DNA from 2 places in the Photorhabdus kleinii genome. Region 2 is predicted to be linked to the other one. Evidence: predicted binding sites of a transcription regulator. Region 2 holds the regulator's gene; the other holds the start of a gene.

Region 1 (11,388 bases), on a different contig from region 2:
TTGGTGTCGGGGTATTGTATGCTTTTATTAATTATTTGGGGCGGTTGAATGAACCACTGATTGAATTGACATCTCAGCAATCGATTCTGCAACAAGCTGTCGTTTCTGGTGAAAGAATATTTGAGTTAATGGATAGCCCTCAACAAGGTTATGGCATGGATAGTCAGCCACTGTCCAGTGGTCGAATTGATATAGAAAATGTCAGTTTTTCCTACAGGCATGGAAAAATAATTTTGCAAGATATTAATTTACAGGTTCCGGCTCATGGTTTTGTTGCTTTGGTTGGTCATACTGGCAGTGGTAAAAGTACGCTGGCAAATTTGCTGATGGGGTATTACCCGTGGCAGAAAGGGGAAATTTATCTTGATAGTCGGCCTGTATCATCTCTGTCTCATTCGGTATTACGCAATGGTGTGGCAATAGTTCAGCAGGACCCGGTTGTTCTTGTGGGCTCTTTCTTTGACAATATTACGCTTGGTCGGAATATTTCAGAAGAGAAGGTTTGGCAAGTACTGGAAACTGTTCAATTAGCTGGGTTAGTACGTACATTGCCTGATGGACTTCATACTATCTTGGGAGAGCAGGGTAATACGTTGGCAGCCGGTCAAAAACAATTGCTTGCTATGGCGAGAGTGTTAGTGCAAACGCCACAAATTTTGATCCTTGATGAAGCGACTGCAAATATTGATTCTGGTACGGAACAGGCGGTACAACAGGCTTTGAGATTGATTCGTCAACAAACAACATTGATCGTGATTGCTCATCGTTTGTCTACTATTGTGGAGGCTGATACTATTCTGGTGCTGCATCGTGGTGCAGTTGTTGAACAGGGATGCCATCAACAATTATTTGTGAGTCGTGGACGTTACTATCAGATGTATCAGTTGCAACAAGTAGGTGAGACATTAAATGAATGTGGCACAATCGCTGAGAAAGAGGTGCTAATTTAATCAAGCTTGCACTGATTCGGTGCACTCACGGGAGAGTATATTCGCTGCTCTCCTCCCTTCTTAATTCTCCATAATTTTTACTCTCTTTATTATTTGATTTTTATATGTTTTTAATTTCTGGCACGCCCTTTGCTATTTCCTTATTGAAAACATAATAGCCGGATGGAAGGGGGATGTATGAAGCTCATTACGACAATTATAAAACCATTCAAATTGGAGGATATTCGGGAAGTTCTCTCTGGTCTTGGTGTTCAGGGGTTGACCATAACAGAGGTAAAAGGATTTGGGCGTCAGAAAGGACATGCGGAGCTTTATCGTGGAGCGGAATATAGTGTCAATTTTTTACCTAAAATAAAGATAGATATTGCTGTAGCAGATGAATTGGTTGAGGAGGTAATTCATGCTATTCAGCAATCAGCTTTCACTGGAAAAGTTGGCGACGGTAAAATCTTTGTCATCGAATTGCAACAGGCTATTCGTATTAGAACAGGAGAAACTAACGATGCGGCACTGTAACTCACTGATAGAGAAGATAGATATGAAAAGAAAATTCTCTGTGGCTGCCGGTATTGTAGCCAGTTGCTTACCATCATTATCTCAGGCAGCGGAAGGTGTTGTTGATAAAGCTGATAATGCTTTTATGATGATTTGTACAGTCCTTGTTCTGTTTATGACGATTCCAGGAATTGCTCTGTTTTATGGTGGATTGCTACGGAATAAAAATGTTTTATCGTTAATGGCTCAGGTCATGGTGAGCTTTGCTTTAGTATGTGTATTATGGGTGATTTACGGTTACAGCTTGGCTTTTGAGCCAGGGAATGGTTTTTTCGGTGGTGTTAGTCAAGTGATGCTAAAAAATTTGGCATTCACTGACTTAAGTGGCAATTTTTATCAGCTAATTCATGTGGCATTTCAGGGTTCTTTCGCTTGTATCACAGTTGCTTTGATTATTGGTGCGTTAGGGGAGCGTATTCGCTTTCCGGCTTTGTTAGTTTTTAGTGTGCTGTGGTTGACATTTTCTTACCTGCCTATGGCGCATATGGTTTGGGGTGGGGGTGTGCTTTCACAAGATGGAGCATTGGATTTTGCTGGTGGTACGGTTGTTCATATTAATGCTGCTGTAGCTGGATTGGTTGGTGCTTACTTACTGGGAAAACGTACTGGCTTTGGGAAAGAAGCATTTAAACCCCATAACTTGCCGATGGTCTTCACTGGTACTGCTGTGCTCTATATTGGTTGGTTTGGTTTTAATGCTGGTTCTGCTAGTGCTGCTAATGAGATAGCTGCTCTAGCATTTTTAAATACCATTGTGGCGACTGCCGCCGCTATCCTGTCATGGGTTTTTGCAGAATGGTTTTTCCGTAATAAACCGTCTCTTTTAGGGGCATGTTCAGGCTGTATTGCTGGGCTGGTTGGTATTACACCTGCGGCGGGAATGGTTGGTGTTGGTGGTGCATTAATCATTGGTCTGATCGCGGGTTTTACCGGACTTTGGGGGGTGGTGGCCTTAAAACGGTGGTTACGTGTTGACGATGTGTGTGATGTATTCGGCATACACGGCGTATGTGGGATCGTAGGTTGCCTCCTAACAGGGGTTTTTACGGCTAAATCTTTGGGAGGGACAGGCCATGCAGAGGGTATAACCATGTTGGAACAAGTTGGTATTCAGGCTTTTAGTATACTGGTTTGTGTGATTTGGTCAGTCGTTGTTGCCTTTATTGCTTTTAAAATAGCAGATCTGTTGGTAGGGCTGAGGGTTACGGTTGAAATTGAAAGGGAAGGGTTGGATATTAATTCTCACGGAGAGAGTGCTTATAATTAAGTTGTAATATAAAAGGGCAGCAATAAGGCCATAAAATGTAATGCTGGTTTCTTAGTTTGCTGCCTTATTCATTTATCTATTGCGTTTCCTAATCAGACCTTCCTGTACAGTGGAAGCAACAAGTATCCCTTCACGATTATAAATCTGTCCCCGAACAAAACCACGGGCACCGGAAGCTGACGGACTATCTACAGCATATAGCAGCCAGTCGTCTAGTCTAAACGGGCGGTGGAACCACATAGAATGGTCAATTGTTGCTATCTGAATATTTTTCTCAAGGAACCCGACACCATGTGGCTGTAATGCTGTTGGCAGAAAGTTAAAATCGGAGGCATAGCCAAGTAGATATTGATGAATAAAAGGATTATCAGGCATATTGCCGTTACTGCGGAACCAAACATAGCGTATAGGCTCTTCTGGTGGACAATTGAATGGACTGTGATATTTTACGGGTCTCATTTCTAATGGGCAGGGAAAAAGAAGAGTATTCTGCATCTTTTGTGGCAGTAGATGCGACATTTTTTTCACGATTTCATCCTGAGGGATAAGTTCTTCTGGATAGGGTACATCCGGCATTATATTTTGGTGTTCAAAACTTTCTTCGTGACTTTGAAATGAGGCAGTCATATAAAAGATAGGCTTACCATTCTGAATTGCACTAACTCGCCGGGCACTAAAACTTCCTCCATCACGCAAAACCTCAACATCATAGACGATAGGTTTGTGACTGTCACCGGGGCGTAAGAAATAGCTATGGAAAGAGTTGCCCATTCGGTCATCGACAACGGTTTGTTTGGCAGCATACAGTGCCTGACCAATCACTTGTCCTCCGAAAACCTGAGGAAAACCGAGATCTTCGCTTTGCCCTCGGTAAATACCTTCCTCAATTTTTTCCAATTTCATCAAATTTATCAGATTCTGTAATGACTTGCTCATAATATGCCTTTGTTTTCTATTAGGTTATCGAGAGTACAAGGGATGATTATTGTCTCATTAATAGATGATTAATAAATAACTAAATTGTAAATGTTTTAAGTCCTAACAGCAGTGCAATAAAGAATGTGAGATTTATTGGCGTCTTATGTTCAAATTTTTAATCTATAATTCAAATGATTTAGATTTAATGATTTGATACTTCAATTTATTTTAATATTTATATAGATTAGTTAATAATGGAGGAATGTGTATGAAATTATGGCAGTTCCCCGCTGGCGTATTACTAGCGGTTGCTTTGGTTGGGTGTAATGCCAAAGGTGCTGAGGTAGTAGATGCTCAGGTGGGAAAGATTGAAAATCCAATGAAACGGTCTTTTGTTGAAGGTAATATTAATATACTACAGCGTATAGCATTGCCAGCAGATGCTGTTCTGACAGTGGCGTTATCTGATGTATCTTTGGCTGATGCACCTTCAGTTATTCTGTCTCAGAAGGTAGAGCGTTTAGGTGGGAAACAATCACCTTTCCATTTTGTTTTGCCTTATCAGCCAAACAAAATTAAGCCGAATGCACGCATTGTTGTCAGAGCTTCTGTTTCGCTGCATAGCCGCTTGATGTTTGTTACAGATACCGCATATGAAGTGATTAATAATGGGAAGACTAAAGATGTCGAAATTACGTTGAAAGCCGTTAGATAATACATTTCCTTATTGTATTGATTTGCAATGTGCAATAAATCAGCATTCGGGTCTGCCTGTCTTGCTATTTAAGTAGGTATGAATGATAATGGCACCGCTTTAGAGTTAAAGCAACACGTCACAATGGGGGCTCTGTTGGTTCTCCCGCAACGCTAACTTGTTAACTTGGTCAGGTCCGGAAGGAAGCAGCCATAGCAGGGGATGTGTGTGCCGGGATGCCGCTGGCAGAGCCCTCGCCAATTTCATTGGTAACCTAATAAGCCGATAGCACTTTACCGGCTCGGATCACTTTCTATCTGATAAAGACTATTTTAGCGAACATATTTCCATACTGAAGGTGGAATTCTATCATACAGTTTATTCATGGTCAGCTCAGCCAGGCGGTGATCCGCAGCAGAGTAGAATAGTTCAAGTTCATCTCCTGAAAGTTCATATTTGTTCTTTTCAATTACACGTTCCAGTGTATCAATCGTGGTGCATTTTCTTAAACGCATCAGATAATCAGTTTTAGTCATAATCGCCTTTCTTATTTAACATATATAAAAAATTATTGAGGGAAATATTCAATCAAATTTTGCTCAAGGAGCAATTTAAATCCTGTAACAGGACGCTGGTTAAGCGTTCATTAGTTTTTTTACCATTCCATAAGTTTAGAAACGCTAATCTTAATTTGTTTCCAAACAAAGTATAAGTATATGTATTATCAATACATTTATCAATTCAAGTGAGAAGACTGAAATCATCAGAATATTTTATTTTAAAGTACCAAACGAAAGTTGATATGTATTCAATCTATTTGTTTAGCTTTAAAATCTCCTGAAATGTAGAAGCTATTTCCACAACCAGTCTCATCTCTGTGTACTCTGCACTAGAAGTGCTTCTTGCCTTAGATTTTCACATAAGCATTCTAATTCATCAATATTATGTCATCTTGAGTGAATATTCATCCATGCTATGTTGATCTTGATGTATATGCCATTACTTAATTTTTCGAGTTAAACACTAAGCATATACACGTATTATAAATTTTTTTCGAGAGATTATTATTATGTATCTATAATCGTTCTTTGGGATTATTTATCTTTTCTACAGATGGCTCTGATTTGCTTCTAGTAAATCAGAATCAGCTCTTAACAAAATTCATACCTTAACTCAATAAACTATAAATAGCGGCTAGTATGTGTGAGTTAATATGTAGGTTTATATAAAACAGTATTTCCCTCAGATACCAGTAACGGCAGATTATAGCCTGATGGCTACAATAATCAATGAATATAACATCATTATTACATAAGTCACTATGTGCTGGTATTGTTTTTTGTCATTTAGTGTAAAAAAAGATAAAGTAATTTTTGTCCGACAACTTTCATATTAATTTTATTAAAGTTACTAATGCTTGGATTTTTAAAGCTATTTTATACTCATAAGTGGTGATTATAATTAAATTTAAACGAAATTACTTAAATATTAAGCGGATAGATTAATGATCAGAATCTTGTCAGATGTAGGCAACGATTATATTTAAGAAGGCCGATTTGACGGCCTTCTGGTTATTGTTGGTAGCATTTAATGAGATTCTGATGCGAGTTCAATCTCCTCCGCTTTCTTACTGAAACGTCGTCTTATAACCACAAAGAATACCGGCACGAAAAAGATGGCTAGCGAGGTTGCTGCAATCATTCCGCCTAATACCCCAGTACCCACTGCGTTTTGAGAGCCGGATCCTGCACCATTACTCAGTACTAGGGGGATAACACCTAACATAAATGCTAGTGATGTCATTAGGATTGGGCGAAGACGCATTCTTACCGCATCTAGCGTAGCTTCTATCAACCCCTTGCCCTCTTTTTCCATCAAGTCCTTGGCGAATTCAACGATGAGTATCGCGTTCTTAGCCGACAAACCGATAGTGGTCAACAAGCCAACTTTAAAGTAAACATCGTTATCTAAACCGCGGAATGTTGTTGCTAACAAGGCTCCAACGATACCTAATGGTACTACTAGCATAACTGAGAATGGAATTGACCAGCTTTCATACAGTGCAGCTAGACAGAGGAATACTACTATCAATGATAATGCATATAGAGCTGGGGCTTGATTACCAGACAGGCGTTCCTGATAGGACATACCTGTCCAGTCGAAACCGATTCCATTTGGTAACTGCGATGCTAATTCTTCCATTAAAGCCATTGCATCACCGGTACTTTTACCAGGGGCTGCTTCACCCAATATTTCCATTGATGGTAAACCGTTATAACGTTCCAGACGTGGTGAACCGTAGGTCCAGGGTTCTTTGGACGTATCTGTAAAGGCAGAGAATGGAACCATTTCACCCTGTTTATTACGGACATACAGCTTGTAAATATCACTTGGTAGCATACGATAAGGAGCTTCCGACTGAACGTAAACTTTTTTGACTCGACCGCGATCGATAAAGTCGTTTACGTAATTACTGCCAAACATCGTGCTGAGTGTAGAGTTGATATCCACGATGGAAACACCGAGAGCTTCAGCTTTTTCCTGATCGATTCTGATCCGATATTGAGGGGTATCTTCCTGACCATTAGGACGAACACCTACTAACATATCTGGATGCTGTTGTATCATGCCAAGTAATTGGTTACGGGCTTCTGTCAGTTTGTCATGTCCAAGGTTTGCTTTATCAATTAATTCAAAATCAAAGCCAGTCGCTGAACCTAACTCTACAATTGCCGGGATGTTAAACGCAAAAACCATACCTTCTTTGATTTTCTGGAAGTGAGCACTAGCCCTGGCAACAATAGCAGGTACTTTGTTTTCAGCACCTGGACGTTCACCCCAGTCTTTTAGGCTTATAAATCCCAACCCAGTGTTTTGACCTTGCCCACTAAAACCAAAGCCACTGACGGTAAATACAGAAACCACACGATCTTTTTCTTCTGTATTGAAGTAATCGCTTATTTTATCTAGAACTTTTTCTGTTTGTTCCTGTGTCGCCCCCGCAGGTAATTGAACCATTGTCAGCAATACTCCCTGATCTTCTTCGGGAAGAAAAGAGGATGGTAAACGTGTGAACATGATGGCCATACCCGCCACTAGGAATACATAAATTACCAGATAACGGCCTGTATTGCGTAGAATACGACCAATGCTGTCAGTATAGTGGTGGGTACTTTTGTCAAATATGCGGTTGAACCAGCCAAAGACGCCGGTCTGCTTACCGTGGCTACCTTTGGCAATGGGTTTCAACATGGTGGCACATAGAGCTGGTGTTAGGATTAGTGCTACCAGCACAGACAATACCATTGCAGATACGATAGTGATCGAGAATTGACGATAAATTGCACCGGTTGAACCACCGAAGAAGGCCATTGGGATAAATACAGCAGACAGCACCATTGCAATACCAACTAGGGCGCTTTGGATTTGTCCCATCGATTTCTTGGTTGCTTCTTTCGGCGATAGACCTTCTTCCTGCATAACACGTTCAACGTTTTCTACAACAACAATGGCATCATCTACCAATAAGCCAATGGCGAGAACCATAGCAAACATGGTTAATGTATTTATTGAATAGCCAAATGTAGCGAGTATTGCAAATGTTCCTAAGAGTACGACTGGAACCGCAATGGTTGGAATGAGTGTTGCACGGAAATTTTGGAGAAATAGATACATTACCACGAACACCAGCATGATGGCTTCAACCAGTGTTTTTACCACTTCGTTTATAGAGATTTTAACGAATGGTGTGGTGTCATATGGATAGACGATTTTCAGCCCGTGAGGGAAGAAAGGTTCCATATTTTTTAGCGCTTCTTTTACTGCTTTGGATGTATCCAAAGCGTTAGCGCCTGTCGCTAGTTTGACACCGATACCCGCAGCAGGTTTTCCATTATAGCGGGCAATGATGTTGTAGCTTTCTGCACCTAGTTCCACCTTTGCTACATCTTTCAGACGGACCTGAGAACCGTCAGTATTGACACGCAGAAGAATATTGCTGAACTCTTCCGGTGAGGTTAGACGTGTTTGAGCAATGATCGACGCATTCAAGCGTTGACCTGGAACCGGAGGGGTTCCCCCTAATTGACCGGCGGCTATTTGGTTATTTTGTGCTTTGATGGCATTTATTATATCCAGAGTCGTCATTTTGTAGTTAATGAGCTTGTCAGGATTTAACCAGATACGCATAGCATACTGGTTACCAAAAAGCATTGTATCACCCACACCAGTGACACGGCTCAGAGGGTCTTTGACGGTTGCACCAACATAGTCAGAGATATCGTCTTGTGACATAGAGCCATCTTCAGAGATGAATCCGGCAACCATCAAGAAAGAGGCCGTGGACTTATCTACACGTATACCTTGCTGTTGCACTTCTTGTGGTAACAGAGGCATAGCGAGTTGTAGCTTGTTTTGTACTTGTACCTGTGCAATATCGGGATCAGTACCGGCCTCAAAGGTTAGTGTAATATTCATGTTTCCAGCAGAATCACTGTCGGAAGACATATAAACTAGGTTATCGATACCATTCATGTTCTGTTCGATAACCTGTGTCACTGTGTTTTGCACAGTAGTGGCATCTGCGCCGGGATAAGTTGCAGAGATAGAAATCGCCGGTGGTGCAATAGTAGGGTATTGCGCTACGGGTAATTTCATAATTGCCAGCAGGCCAGCCAGCATGGTGATAATCGCGATTACCCATGCAAAGATTGGCCGATCTATAAAAAATTTAGGCATGAATCACTGACTCCTATGACTCCTAAATTAAGACTTTTTCGCAGGTTCAGCTTGGTTCGCAGCAGATTTTGCATTTAAGTCCACTTCTTCTGCTTTAACCGGGGTGCCGGGTTTAATTTTTTGCAAACCAGTAACGATGACCCGATCACCTGCTTTTAGACCGGAAGCTACTAGCCATTTATCACCAATAGCTTGGTTGGCAGTGATAATGCGCGGTTCGACTTTTTCGTCTGCACCAACCACCATGACAGTAGCTTCACCACGAGGTGTACGGGTAACTCCTTGCTGAGGAACCAGTATTGAATCCTGGCGAATACCTTCTTCCAGTTTTGCACGAACAAACATACCTGGAAGCAGTTCTTCATTCGGGTTAGGGAATATTGCACGGATAGTGATAGAGCCTGTTGTTTCATCTACAGTAATATCAGAGAATTCCAAGTAACCTGTTTCACTGTAGTTTTTACCATTTTCCATGATCAGGTGAACTTTAGCCTTATTGTCCCCTTTCTGCACAATACCTTTGGCGATTTCATTTTTAAGACGCAGATAATCATCACTTGACTGAGTGACATCCACATAAATCGGATCCAGTTGTTGAACAGTTGTCAGTGCTGTTGGTTGACCAACAGAAACTAGAGCGCCTTCAGTTATAGTAGATTTGCCGGAACGACCACTAATCGGTGCTGTAACTTTGGTATATGCCAAATTGATACGGGTGGTCTCTACGGCCGCTTTTGCTGCCTGTACTATAGCATTCGCTTGTGCATAGTCGGCGCTGGCTTTATCAAATTCCTGTTGACTAACATAGTTTGTACCTAACAGTGATTTATATCGGTTCACTGTCAAGCGTTCGATCTCTGCATTAGCCTGAGCTTTTGCCAAATCAGCTTTAGCTTTGTCATAGTCAGCTTGGTAAGTTGCTGGATCTATCTGATATAAAGAAGTGCCTGCTTTTACATCGCTACCTTCTTTATAATTTCGTTTCAGAATTATACCACTTACTTGTGGACGAACTTCTGCAATGCGGAAGGCTGATGTTCGGCCTGGAAGTTCCGTCGTGACCATCAGAGGTTCAGTTTTCAGCGTCACGATACCGACTTCAGGAGCCTGTTGGTTCCCAGCAACTTGCTGAGAGTCTTTGTCGTTACATCCTGAAAGAGCTAAGCTGCCTGAGAGTACCAGTACTGTAGCCAGAGGCAAGACTCCCCTGTTTATTCGCATAAGTAAACCTCAATATTTTTAGATGTTGACCCTTCAATCCGTAAAACCATTACTCCATTAACAACAGCATGCTATAATACAAACATACGTGAATGTATGTAAATCCATTTTAGGTTAAAATTAGAGTGTATGGCACGAAAAACTAAACAACAGGCTGAGGAGACCCGGCAGCAGATTATAGACGCAGCTATAAAAGAGTTTTCTGAGCGCGGTGTCTCGGCTACTTCACTGACAGATATTGCCACAACGGCTGGAGTAACCCGAGGGGCAATCTACTGGCACTTTAAAAATAAAGTAGACCTGTTTTCCGAAGCTTGTAAAATAACAGATTCTAAGATTGACGAATTAGAGAAAGAGTATCAAGCAAAATATCCTAATAATCCACTCCTGATTTTAAGAACGTTAATCATCCATATCCTGACGTCGGTCACTGATGATCCGAAAAACCGGCTATTAATGGAGATTTTTTTCCACAAATGTGAGTTTGTTGGTGAAATGTCTGCCTTGGTGGAAGTCCGTCAGGAGCTGTGTGTTGCAGATTATGTTCGTATTGAAGCATCTCTTTCCGGCTGTATTGCGTCAGGTCAGCTTCCTTATAATCTTCATCTACGGCGAGCGGCTATCATGTTAAGAGGATTGATAACGGGCTTATTGGAAAATTGGCTATTTGCACCAGATAGTTTTGATATTCAGAAGGAAGCCGAGTCGTTAGTGGATAGTTTTATCGATATGCTTAAATATAGTGAGCATATGAAAGTCACTGAAAAATGAAGAACTAGAATATAGAGGAAAATTAAGGTGAATTCTATTTTGGTAATTGCTAACAATGTGGCTAATGGCAAAAAGTCATTATCTTATGCTCTTTGTTTATCTGCTGTTATATAAGAGATTAGACTGAGAAACTGAGCTGAAATTATTTCTAATATCAGATACTGTTGCCGGTTTTGTTAAGGAAGAGACTGAAGACAGGCTGTAGCCTAAGGTAAATGCTGAAGATTTTGACTGTGTAAAATGTACTGATTCTTTTCGGAAAGAGAACGGATAAC
Region 2 (11,388 bases):
CGTTACCGGATTACTGGTAATCTTGAACAACCGAAAATTGATGAAGTTCTGCGTCAGCTTAAGGAGAATAGAGGAACATGAGAAACGTTAATGTTGCACTCTTGCAGTTATGTAGCGGTGAGAATATCAAACATAATTTGGCGCAAATTGAACAACAAATTAAGCAGTTGCCGGATACTATCAAGTTTGTCATGACCCCGGAAAATGCATTGTTGTTTGCTAATGCTGATAGCTATCGTAGGCATGCAGAACAACAGGGTCATGGGCCTTTGCAGCAAGCTGTCAGTGAGATTGCACGCTGTTATGGTGTTTGGTTATTAATCGGTTCTATGCCGCTTATCAGTCGTGAAAATCCTGAACGGCTCACCAGTAGTAGCCTGTTGTTTGATGATCAGGGTAAGATTTGCGCACGTTACGACAAAATCCATATGTTTGATGTCAATATTAATGATGAACATGGATCATATAATGAATCATCTGTTTTCCAGCGTGGGGAACATATTACCGTTGTAGATACACCTGTTGGTCGTCTCGGAATGACCATATGTTATGATCTGCGCTTCCCAGGGTTGTTTCAGGCATTACGTGAGCAAGGCGCTGAGTTGATATCTGTTCCTGCGGCATTTACTCGTTTAACAGGAAAAGCACATTGGGAGCCACTGCTGCGGGCTCGCGCTATTGAAAACCAGTGTATTTTGTTAGCGCCAGCTCAGGTTGGTGTACATGGAACCCGTCAGACGTGGGGTCACTCAATGGCAGTGGATGGTTGGGGGAAAGTGATTAAGAAAAACCCCGATGCAGTCAGTGCACTACAACTGAATATCAGGGCAGATAGCTTGAAGATTATGCGTGAGCAGATGAAGGTGGTGAAACATAACCGCTTTCGACCACAGTTGACTTCCTTGATTGAAAAAATACCGCAAATTAAAGAGTAGCAATTATGAGTTTAACTTCTGTCAGTGAACACCTACTGGCTGCAAATAAATTAAGCCATCAAGATCTGTTTTCAGTACTCGGTCAACTGGCTGAACGTCGGCTCGATTATGCCGATCTCTATTTTCAGTCCAGTTACCATGAATCTTGGGTGCTGGAAGATCGGATTATTAAGGATGGTTCCTATAATATTGATCAGGGGGTTGGCGTTAGGGCAATCAGTGGTGAAAAAACGGGTTTTGCTTATGCAGACCAGATCACGTTGAATGCGTTGCAACAAAGTGCACAGGCTGCCCGTAGCATCGTCCATGAAAAAGGGAATGGTAAAGCCCATACTTTTGGCGAAGTGACCTATTCTCAGCTTTATGCAGCAATTGATCCGCTGCAAAGTTTTTCCCGTGAAGAAAAGATTGCGTTATTGCAGTGTGTGGATCAGGTGGCTCGTGCTGAAGATCCAAGAGTACAGGAAGTCAATGCCAGTCTGACAGGGATCTATGAACGGGTGTTGGTCGCGGCAACCGATGGGACCTTGGCGGCTGATATTCGTCCTCTCATTCGCTTATCTGTCACGGTGCTGGTGGAGGATAACGGCAAACGTGAACACGGCACTAGCGGTGGTGGTGGCCGTTACGGTTATGAATATTTTCTGGAAGTGGTTAGTGGTCAGATCCGTGCAGAACAATTTGCGCGTGAAGCTGTTCGTATGGCACTGGTGAATCTTTCCGCTGTTGCTGCACCTGCTGGTACCATGCCGGTTGTTCTAGGGGCTGGTTGGCCGGGAGTGTTGCTGCATGAAGCTGTTGGTCATGGGTTGGAAGGTGATTTTAACCGCCGTGGTACTTCTGTGTTTTCTGGTCAGATTGGTGAAAAAGTCGCTTCTGAACTCTGTACTGTGGTTGATGATGGCACAATAAAAGGTCGCCGGGGGTCATTGGCAATTGATGATGAAGGCGTTCCTGGACAATACAATGTATTGATTGAAAATGGCATTCTGAAAGGTTACATGCAAGATAAAATGAATGCGCGTCTGATGGGTGTTGCGCCGACTGGCAATGGTCGCCGTGAATCTTATGCACATTTGCCAATGCCTCGTATGACTAATACCTATTTGCTGGCGGGTCATTCCACACCGGAAGAGATCATCGGTAGTGTGAAAAATGGCTTATATGCGCCAAATTTTGGTGGTGGTCAAGTGGATATCACTTCCGGTAAATTCGTGTTCTCGACATCGGAAGCTTATTTGATTGAGAACGGTAAAATTACCAAACCAGTGAAAGGTGCAACCCTCATCGGTTCCGGTATTGAGGCTATGCAGCAGATCTCTATGGTAGGAAACGATCTTGAACTGGATAAAGGTGTTGGGGTTTGTGGCAAAGAGGGCCAGAGCGTACCTGTTGGTGTTGGTCAGCCTACTTTGAAACTGGACAACTTGACCGTTGGAGGAACAGCCTGATTTTTGGCTGGTTAATACTCTTGTTTGAAGAAGTAGAAGAAGAACTGGAAGGGGAACTTAGTTTTAATATTTTCCCCTAACAGAAATTAGAACCTTACGGGTTTTAGGTTGTTAAGCGGATTCAGCCATATCTCTAAGATACTGGAAAATCTGACGATAAGATTTAGGTGGCTTATTTGCCGCCTTTTCTTTTTTGGCGTTGCGGATCAAGGTACGCAATTGCTGGCGATCGGTTTGTGGGAATAACGCCACCACTTCATCAATAACATCGTCATTGCCATCAATCAATTTATCACGTAATTCTTCCAGTTTATGGAGCAGAGTGATTTGCTGATTATGACGATTTTTCAGTTTATCGAGCGCGGTGGTAATTGGCTCGACATCCCGGGTACGCAGCAATTTACCAATAAATTGTAATTGGCGACGGCGCCCCTCTCTTTTTATCTTCTGTGCAAGTTCAATGGCGGCCAGCAGATCCTCATCTAACGGAACGCGTTCAAGCGCACTTTTGCTGAGCTCAACCAATTCTGTACCCAGCTTTTTCAATGCTTCGGCATCACGTTTAATTTCACTTTTACTGACCCAAATTATCTCTTCCTCTTCCTCTTCGGCAGGATAATCATTGAGCCAATCTTCAGGCTGCTTTGCCATAGTGGTTTTCCTTTTAAAAAGGTCGGAACTGGCAGGTTGATTTTTGGAGCATGACCTGTAGCCCGGCGGGTGTTAACATCCTAATATTGTGTATTGTAACTGGGAAAAACGTCGGATTACCACTCGACATTGACTGTGTGGGTAAAACGGTTCTGTTTTCCCGATAGATTTTCCCTTTATTCATCAAATTACGGGTAATTAATGAAAATCACGGATCAAATTGCGGAACAACGCAAACAACTGGAAAATGCAGTTTCACAGGCACTAGAGCTGGCAAAAGCGGGTTGTGATGCTGCGGAGGTTGCGGTTAATAAAACAACGGGTATTAGTGTCAGTACCCGCTTTGGTGAAATAGAAAATGTAGAATTCAATAGTGATGGTGCTTTGGGGATTACCGTATACCATCAGCAACGTAAAGGTAGCGCATCATCAACAGATTTAAGCCCGGATGCCATTGCCCGTACTGTTCAGGCTGCGATTGATATCGCTCGTTATACCTCTCAGGACCCGTGTGCTGGCCCGGCAGATAAAGCGCTATTGGCGTTTGAAGCGCCAGATCTTGACTTATTCCATCCAACAGAGTTGGATGCTGATAAAGCAATTGAACTGGCTGCTCGTGCGGAACAAGCTGCATTACAGGCAGATAAGCGTATTACCAATACTGAAGGTGGCAGTTTTAACAGCCATTATGGTATCAGAGTGTTTGGTAACAGCCACGGTATGTTGCAAAGTTATTGCTCCAGCCGTCATTCTATGTCGAGTTGTGTGATTGCTGAACTTGATGGCGATATGGAGCGGGACTATGCGTATACCATTCATCGTCGTTTTGAAGATTTAAAATCGCCAGAATGGGTTGGGCAGGAGTGTGCTCGTCGTGCATTATCTCGTTTGTCGCCACGTAAATTACCGACTATGAAAGCACCGGTGTTGTTTGCTGCGGAGGTTGCAACGGGCCTTTTCGGTCATTTGGTTGGCGCTATCAGTGGTAGCAGTATTTACCGGAAATCCTCTTTCCTGCTTGATCATCTGGGCAAACAAATCCTGCCATCATGGCTGACAATTGAAGAACGGCCACACTTGCTGGCGGGGCTGGCATCTTCTCCATTTGATAGTGAAGGTGTTTCTACCAGCAATCGGGATATTATCAAGGATGGTATATTACAGACTTGGCTTCTGACCAGTTATTCTGCCCGTAAGCTAGGAATGGCAAGTACCGGCCATGCAGGAGGGATTCATAACTGGTGCATTGCAGGGCAAGGTCAAGATTTTGCAGGTTTACTGCGTCAGATGGGAACTGGGTTAGTGGTCACTGAACTGATGGGGCAGGGAGTCAGTGCAGTAACCGGCGACTATTCCCGTGGCGCCGCTGGTTTTTGGGTAGAAAATGGTGAGATTCAGTATCCTGTCAGCGAGATTACTATTGCAGGCAATTTAAAGGATATGTGGGCCAATATGGTCACTATTGGGAATGATATTGAAACGCGTAGTAATATCCAGTGTGGTTCAGTCTTACTGCCGGAAATGAGTATCGCTGGTCAATAAGAGATACTCGTTTCCGATTACTTTAGTCAGCCCGGATCAAATGGGCTGGCTGAATTAACGGTGGAGCTCACCGGCAGCTTCTGGTTGATAAAGTAATTCTAATACTTTGACGCGGGTTTCTTCGCCGTTTGGCAATTCCCAACTGATTTCGTCACCGATACGAAGGCCCAATAATGCAGCACCTAAAGGAGCCATAACAGAAAGCTGATCTGAACTGTCTTGCAGTGACGCTGGATAAACTAAAGTACGTACCCGTTCTTCATTGCTTGTCAGGTCAATAAAACGAACCCGGCTGTTCATCGTCACAACATCTGATGGAATTTCTGCTGGCGGTACAATCTCTGCACGATCCAGCTCCTCATTCAAAGCGTCAGCGATACTAGTATCTGCAAACGCTGGCTGTTCCAACAGGGAATCTAAACGTTCTGCGTCTAATTCGTTGATGATAATTGCTGGTTTAGTCATACCACACTCCAAATGGATTCCAATACAAAATAACACCCCGCACCATGAGGAGGGGGGTGTTATTTAAAATGATTAACCTGATAGTAGGCTGTTCTTACTGGAAAATAAAGAGATCATGATCACGAACTGTTTTGTGCTGCTAATGAAAACAGTGAAGGACATGATAATCCATAGGTGAGTGAGCAACGTTATTCTTCGTCAAATCCCGAATTAAATAGATCAATAATAGCTGCAAGAGCCTGCTCTTCATCTGGGCCACTGGCTTCAACTTCAATATAGCTGCCTTTTTCTGAATCCAGCATCAGCATAGCAATTACACTGCTGGCCTCGGCTTCAACATGGCTATCATTGCGTAAAATAACATGAGATTCAAAGAGCTGTACTAGATCATACAGCTTCATTGCTGGCCGTGCGTGCATTCCCAGCCGATTTTTGATTTCAAGTCTTTGCTTGATAGTCATTATTTTCGCTTTTCGAGAGTACGGTGGCGCGACTGTACGTTTTTTCCTCTGGAACGAAAATAATCGGCCAACTGTTCTGCCACATAAACAGAACGGTGTTTACCGCCGGTACAGCCAATAGCAACGGTCAGATAGCTGCGGTTATTGGTTTCAAGCATAGGTAGCCAGAGTTCAAGATAACTGCGGGTTTGATAGATGAAGTTATGCACTTCCGTATGACGGTCGAGGAAAGCGGCTACAGGGCGATCAAGACCGGTCATTGGCCGTAATTTGGGGTCCCAGTGTGGGTTTGGTAGGAAGCGTACGTCAAAAACATAGTCGGCATCAATTGGAATGCCATGCTTAAAGCCGAAAGACTCAAAGACCATTGTCAACTCACGTTCCCGTTTGCCTAGCAGACGCGTTCTTAGCATCTCAGCCAATTCATGGACTGACATTTCGGAGGTGTCGATAATCAGGTCAGCTCTTGAACGAAGGGGTTCCAGCAGATCACTTTCTTGATCAATCGCGCTTTCCAGAGAAAGATTTTTGCTTGATAGCGGATGCAGACGGCGGGTGTCGCTATAACGGCGGATCAACGTATTACGTTCAGCATCAAGGAATAGTAATTGCGGTGAGAAACTCGCTGGTAGTTTAGTCAGAGCTTCTTCGAAAACTTCAGGTGATTCCGGCATGTTTCTTACATCAATACTAACCGCAGCAGAAATATCGCGGTCAGCTAGCGTATTTGCTAATTCCGGTAGTAATACTACCGGCAAGTTGTCTACACAATAAAAACCCATATCTTCCAGTGCGCGTAAGGCAACGGATTTACCTGAACCGGAACGGCCACTGACTATCATCAGCACCATGAGGCGACTCCCCTTAATTTCTTAGTGGTTATTATGAGCCACTCTTATTTATTGCTATCCATGCATTGCAACAGTTATTCAGTGATAATTGCGTATAATTCTTCATCACTTTGTGCCGATCTTAAACGACGGCAGAGATTTTTATCTGCAAGACGTTTGGCAATCAATGACAATGTGTGTAGGTGTGTTTGGCATTGATCGTTTGGAACCAGTAAAGCAAACAGCAAATCGACTGGTTGATTATCAATAGCATCGAAAGCAATAGGTTGTTCCAGACTTAGGAAAACGCTAACCGCTTGATCTGAGCTTTCTTCATCTAACTTACCGTGAGGGATAGCAATACCACTGCCAATTCCAGTAGTACCTACTTTTTCTCGGGTTAATATTGCTTCGAATACGACATTTTCTGGTAACTTAAGCTGCTTAGATGCTAGCTCACTGATAATCTCTAAAGCCCGTTTTTTGCTCGAACAATGTACATTATTGCGCGTACATGCGAGGGAAAGCACAGAGCTTAGTAGTAAATCTGCTTGATTATTCATTTTCCTATTCACTTAGGTGCTTATTGATACAGGATGCCATAGGTTATCTGTGGCATCCTGTATTTGCGCACTGTTTTACAGCAATACTCTGCTGTTGTTACTACATTCTTTGTTAACTAACTGTTAATGATGTCTCAGTTTGTCTTTATGTTTGGTTAATTGACGCGCCAGTTTATCGACCAGTCCATCAATTGCTGCATACATATCTTCATGTTCTGATGATGCGTGCAACTCACCTCCGTTAATGTGTACAGTAGCTTCGGCGATTTGTTGTACCTTTTCCACTCGGAGGATTACCTGAGTCAGGTTGATCCTGTCGAAATATTGATCCAGTTTGCTGCATTTTGCAGTGATAATGTCGCGTAATGCATCAGTAATTTCAATATTGTGGCCGGTTATTTTGAGTTGCATATTGTCTTCCTTCTCTGTTCATTTCAAACCAGACGCTTACGTTGGTTTGATGGCGGAATGGATAACGACTCTCGATATTTTGCGACAGTCCGTCGGGCAACCATGATGCCTTGATCGGCTAGCATGCTCGTCAGTTTGCTGTCACTGAATGGTTTGGCGGGGTTCTCCGCTGCTACCAGTTTTTTCACCAAAGCCCGTATTGCAGTTGAAGAGGCTTCGCCTCCACTTTCTGTATTGACATGGCTGGAGAAAAAATACTTCAATTCAAAAATACCACGTGGGCTGTGCAGGAATTTCTGGGTGGTTACCCTGGAAATGGTAGATTCATGCATATCAATCTGGAAAGCAATGTCTGCCAAAACCATAGGTTTCATATACTCTTCACCATGTTCAAAAAATTCCTGTTGCTGCTCTACAATACAACGCGCAACTTTCAGCAGAGTATCATTTCGGCTTTCCAGGCTTTTGATAAGCCACTTGGCCTCTTGTAGGTTATTACGGATAAACTGACTGTCACTTTCATTGCGCGTATGTTGCCCAAGCTCTGCATAATGCTGATTAATGTGTAAACGGGGGATACTATCTGTATTCAATTCTACTTGCCAGTGTTCACTCTCTTTTCGAACCAGTATATCGGGGATGACATATTCTGATTCGCCGGTGTTTATTGCCAGGCCAGGCTTCGGTTCAAGTGACTGGATTAAATTTATGACCTCTTTCAGAGTATCTTCTTTCAAGCGACTTAGGCGGGTTAAATTGCGGAAATCCCGATGACCTAATAGCTCCAGATGTTCGCAAACGATCAGTCTCGCCTCTTCCAAATAAGGTGTTTCTGGTGGAAACATTGATAGCTGGACTAGTAGACAATCTTTTAGATCACGAGCGGCGACACCGATAGGATCGAAATGTTGTATTTGTTTTAGCACCGCTTCCACTTCTGCCAGAGTAAGTTGAGCGTCGCCAATGCTGACAAGAATATCTTCTAATGGCACAGTGAGATAGCCAGTATCATCTACGGCATCAATGATTGATGTCGCAATTGCCGCATCTGTTTCGGTGAAAGGGGTGAGCTCTGCCTGCCACATCAAATAGTCTTGCAAGGTTTGAACGGTTTCACCTTGGTAAAGTGGCAGTTCGTCGTCGTTATAGTCATTGCGTGTCCCGGAAGGTGTGCCAGCGGTGTAAATTTCATCCCAACTGGCATCCAGGGGTAACTCGTCTGGCATATCCTTTTGTTGCAAGGCATCAAGCGTATCCATAGCTTCCGTTTCGTTATCGGGAAGTTCCTGATTGCTAATTTCCTGATGATCTTCATCCTGTTCAAGCAAAGGGTTCATTTCTAACGCTTGTTGTATTTCCTGTTGGAGTTCAAGCGTAGAAAGTTGCAACAAACGAATAGCTTGTTGGAGCTGTGGTGTCATAGCCAGTTGCTGGCTAAGCCTGAGTTGCAAACTTTGCTTCATAGCGTTAAATCAATTCTCCTGGCCGAATTAGAGCCGGAAACCTTCGCCTAAATAAACGCGCTTCACCTGTTCATTATTAAGAATATCATTAGGTGTGCCGTGAGCAATCAGATGCCCTTGGCTGACAATATAAGCACGTTCGCATACATCCAATGTTTCACGGACATTGTGGTCTGTGATAAGGACCCCGAGTCCATAATCTCTCAAATGCTGAATAATCTTCTTGATATCGATGACTGAGATAGGATCTACGCCGGCGAAAGGCTCATCCAGCAAAATAAATTTAGGATTAGCTGCCAGCGCTCTGGCAATCTCTACGCGGCGACGTTCACCTCCGGAAAGTGATTGACCAAGATTGTCACGTAGGTGGCTGATATGAAACTCTTCCATCAGCTCTTCGGCACGTTCTTTCCGCTGTTCTTGAGTCAAATCCTGGCGGATCTCCAATACAGCCATCAGGTTGTCGAATACGCTTAGACGGCGGAAAATAGAAGCTTCCTGAGGCAAATAACCGATACCACGTCGTGCCCGTTCGTGAAGTGGCAGTAGGCTAATATCTTCATTATCAATGGTAATTGTCCCGGTATCCCGTGAAACGATACCGACGACCATATAGAAAGTCGTCGTTTTCCCTGCACCGTTCGGACCAAGCAGGCCGACAATTTCGCCGGAGTTCACGTTTAGGCTGACATTTTCAACGACCTTACGGCCTTTGTAAGCTTTTGCCAGGTTTTCTGCGTTTAGTATTGCCATATATCGTTATTTACTCTTGTTGTTAACCCCAGGGCCTTCTTCTTGTAATTGAGAAGGTAGTAGGACGGTTGTCACTCGTTTACCTTTGTCACTAAACGCTTCCATTTGCTGAGTTGGGACTAGATAGGTGATACGGTCGCCTTTTATATTGCTGTCTAACTGTTCCAAATAGGCATTGCCAGTGAGTGTAACCAGCTCTTTATCCATTTCGTAACGCATTTTGGAACCGCGGCCCTTGATTGGTTTGCCATTGTCCTGTAGTTGATAGAAGGTTACTGGATTGCCAAATGCTTCAATAACCATTTTCTTAGAATCGCCATCTGGGCGAGTCACAACAACTTTGTCAGCGCGGATATCGATAGAACCCTGTTTGATGATCACATCTTCTGTAAATGTGGAAGTGTTTCTTGTCATGTCAAGGGCTTGTTTAACAGAATCGATAGAAATGGGTTTCTGTGTGTCATCTTTCAGTGCCATAGCGGGAAGACTGACTACAAAGATAGCACTGGCAATAAAAGCATTACGGATTCTGTTTTTCATGTTGGATTTCATAGTAGGTGTTAACCTTTTCAATCAGTTCAGCGGTTTTGTTTCGCAGGTTGCCACGCATTTTCATACCGACGGATTTTAGCCCGACACCAATCAGTGTGACCTGATCGTCAGATGAAACATCCTGAGTGACCAGGTTGATGATAGCGTTCTCTGTAGTAATACGTTGTAATTGTGACGTATTAGTCAGACTGTCAACCTGTACGTCTCCGTAAAGATAGAGCATTTTGTCATTAGTTAGTTTGGCTTTGTTAGCACGAACTGTCCATGTAGCAATGGCATTTGAGTCATAAGTAATTAATACCGGTTTGGTAAACCAGGTAAGTTTTGACTCTGCATAGTTCTGGACGTCATCAGCGACCAGTTTATACGTCAGTTTCCCCGTAGGGTCATAAACAAAAGTTATAGCTTCCTGACTTTGATAGGTTGGCTGACTGTTATCTGTGGCAGAAGATGATTTAATCTCATCTGAATCAGACAAGTTCCAGCCAATTAACGCCAGGATGATTAATACCAGAGTTATCACCAACCAGGATTTGATTCTATCCATTCTCGTTTCACTTCAACCTACTATATTGATAATCCTTTGGCCTCTTCCAGCTTATTCTGAGCAAAAAGCACCAAATCACAAAGTTCCCTTACCGCACCGTGTCCCCCTGCAATTTGGGTGACATAATGCGCTTTTGGTAAGAGTAATGGATGTGCATCCGCCACAGCGACAGATAACCCCACTTGTTCCATGACAGGCCAGTCAATCAGATCATCACCAATATAAGCAACCTGTTCTGGTTTTAATCCCAGTTTATCTAACAATTCTTTGTACGCCAAAACCTTATCACTTTGTCCTTGGTAAAGATGTGTAATACCCAAGGTGTTTGCTCGATCTTCCAGCAATTTTGCTTTACGGCCGGTAATAATAGCGACTTCGATTCCTGAAGTAATTAAGCAGCGAATTCCGTAACCATCTCTAACATTAAATGTTTTTAATTCTTCACCGTTATTGCCCATATAGATCCGGCCATCGGACATAACACCGTCAACATCGCAAATCAGTAAGCGGATTTTACGGGCTTTTTCAATAACGTCTTTATTAACTGGACCATAACAGGTGTCCAAATAAACTAATTGGCTCATTAAGGCGTTTTCTCCGGTTACACCACACCAGCTTGTAGCAGGTCATGCATATGTAATACACCAAGCAATTTATTGTCCTCTGCAACCAATAAGGACGTGATATGGTGTGACTGCATTAAGTTCAATGCATCAACTGCAAGGGCATTCGGTTTGATGCGGATGCCACCTGTTGTCATAACA

The links. Region 2 encodes sigma-54, which starts transcription at its own class of promoters, with help from an activator protein. Its sites were predicted from a motif close to GTTGGCACANNTTTCGCTNT; they were not measured.
Region 1: glnK (P-II family nitrogen regulator) is a predicted target of sigma-54. The motif match lies at 1,067-1,086, and genes of this name have one in related genera.

Annotation. Positions count from the first base shown of each region.
Region 1 is NZ_JAJAFY010000029.1:17,521-28,908, reverse strand. It holds gene LG003_RS14310 (SmdB family multidrug efflux ABC transporter permease/ATP-binding protein) at 1-950, shown strand, start outside; gene glnK (P-II family nitrogen regulator) at 1,128-1,466, shown strand; gene amtB (ammonium transporter AmtB) at 1,489-2,772, shown strand; gene tesB (acyl-CoA thioesterase II) at 2,845-3,708, opposite strand; gene LG003_RS14290 (YbaY family lipoprotein) at 3,959-4,405, shown strand; RNA gene ffs (signal recognition particle sRNA small type) at 4,539-4,635, shown strand; gene LG003_RS14280 (HHA domain-containing protein) at 4,717-4,920, opposite strand; gene LG003_RS14275 (efflux RND transporter permease subunit) at 5,972-9,121, opposite strand; gene LG003_RS14270 (efflux RND transporter periplasmic adaptor subunit) at 9,149-10,342, opposite strand; gene acrR (multidrug efflux transporter transcriptional repressor AcrR) at 10,472-11,113, shown strand.
Region 2 is NZ_JAJAFY010000008.1:86,875-98,262, reverse strand. It holds gene yhdP (AsmA2 domain-containing protein YhdP) at 1-81, shown strand, start outside; gene nit1 (deaminated glutathione amidase) at 78-935, shown strand; gene tldD (metalloprotease TldD) at 941-2,386, shown strand; gene yjgA (ribosome biogenesis factor YjgA) at 2,498-3,037, opposite strand; gene pmbA (metalloprotease PmbA) at 3,239-4,579, shown strand; gene rnk (nucleoside diphosphate kinase regulator) at 4,634-5,044, opposite strand; gene npr (PTS phosphocarrier protein NPr) at 5,233-5,505, opposite strand; gene rapZ (RNase adapter RapZ) at 5,505-6,356, opposite strand; gene ptsN (PTS IIA-like nitrogen regulatory protein PtsN) at 6,431-6,898, opposite strand; gene hpf (ribosome hibernation promoting factor) at 7,022-7,309, opposite strand; gene rpoN (RNA polymerase factor sigma-54) at 7,333-8,772, opposite strand; gene lptB (LPS export ABC transporter ATP-binding protein) at 8,800-9,525, opposite strand; gene lptA (lipopolysaccharide ABC transporter substrate-binding protein LptA) at 9,532-10,065, opposite strand; gene lptC (LPS export ABC transporter periplasmic protein LptC) at 10,046-10,624, opposite strand; gene kdsC (3-deoxy-manno-octulosonate-8-phosphatase KdsC) at 10,645-11,208, opposite strand; gene kdsD (arabinose-5-phosphate isomerase KdsD) at 11,226-11,388, opposite strand, start outside.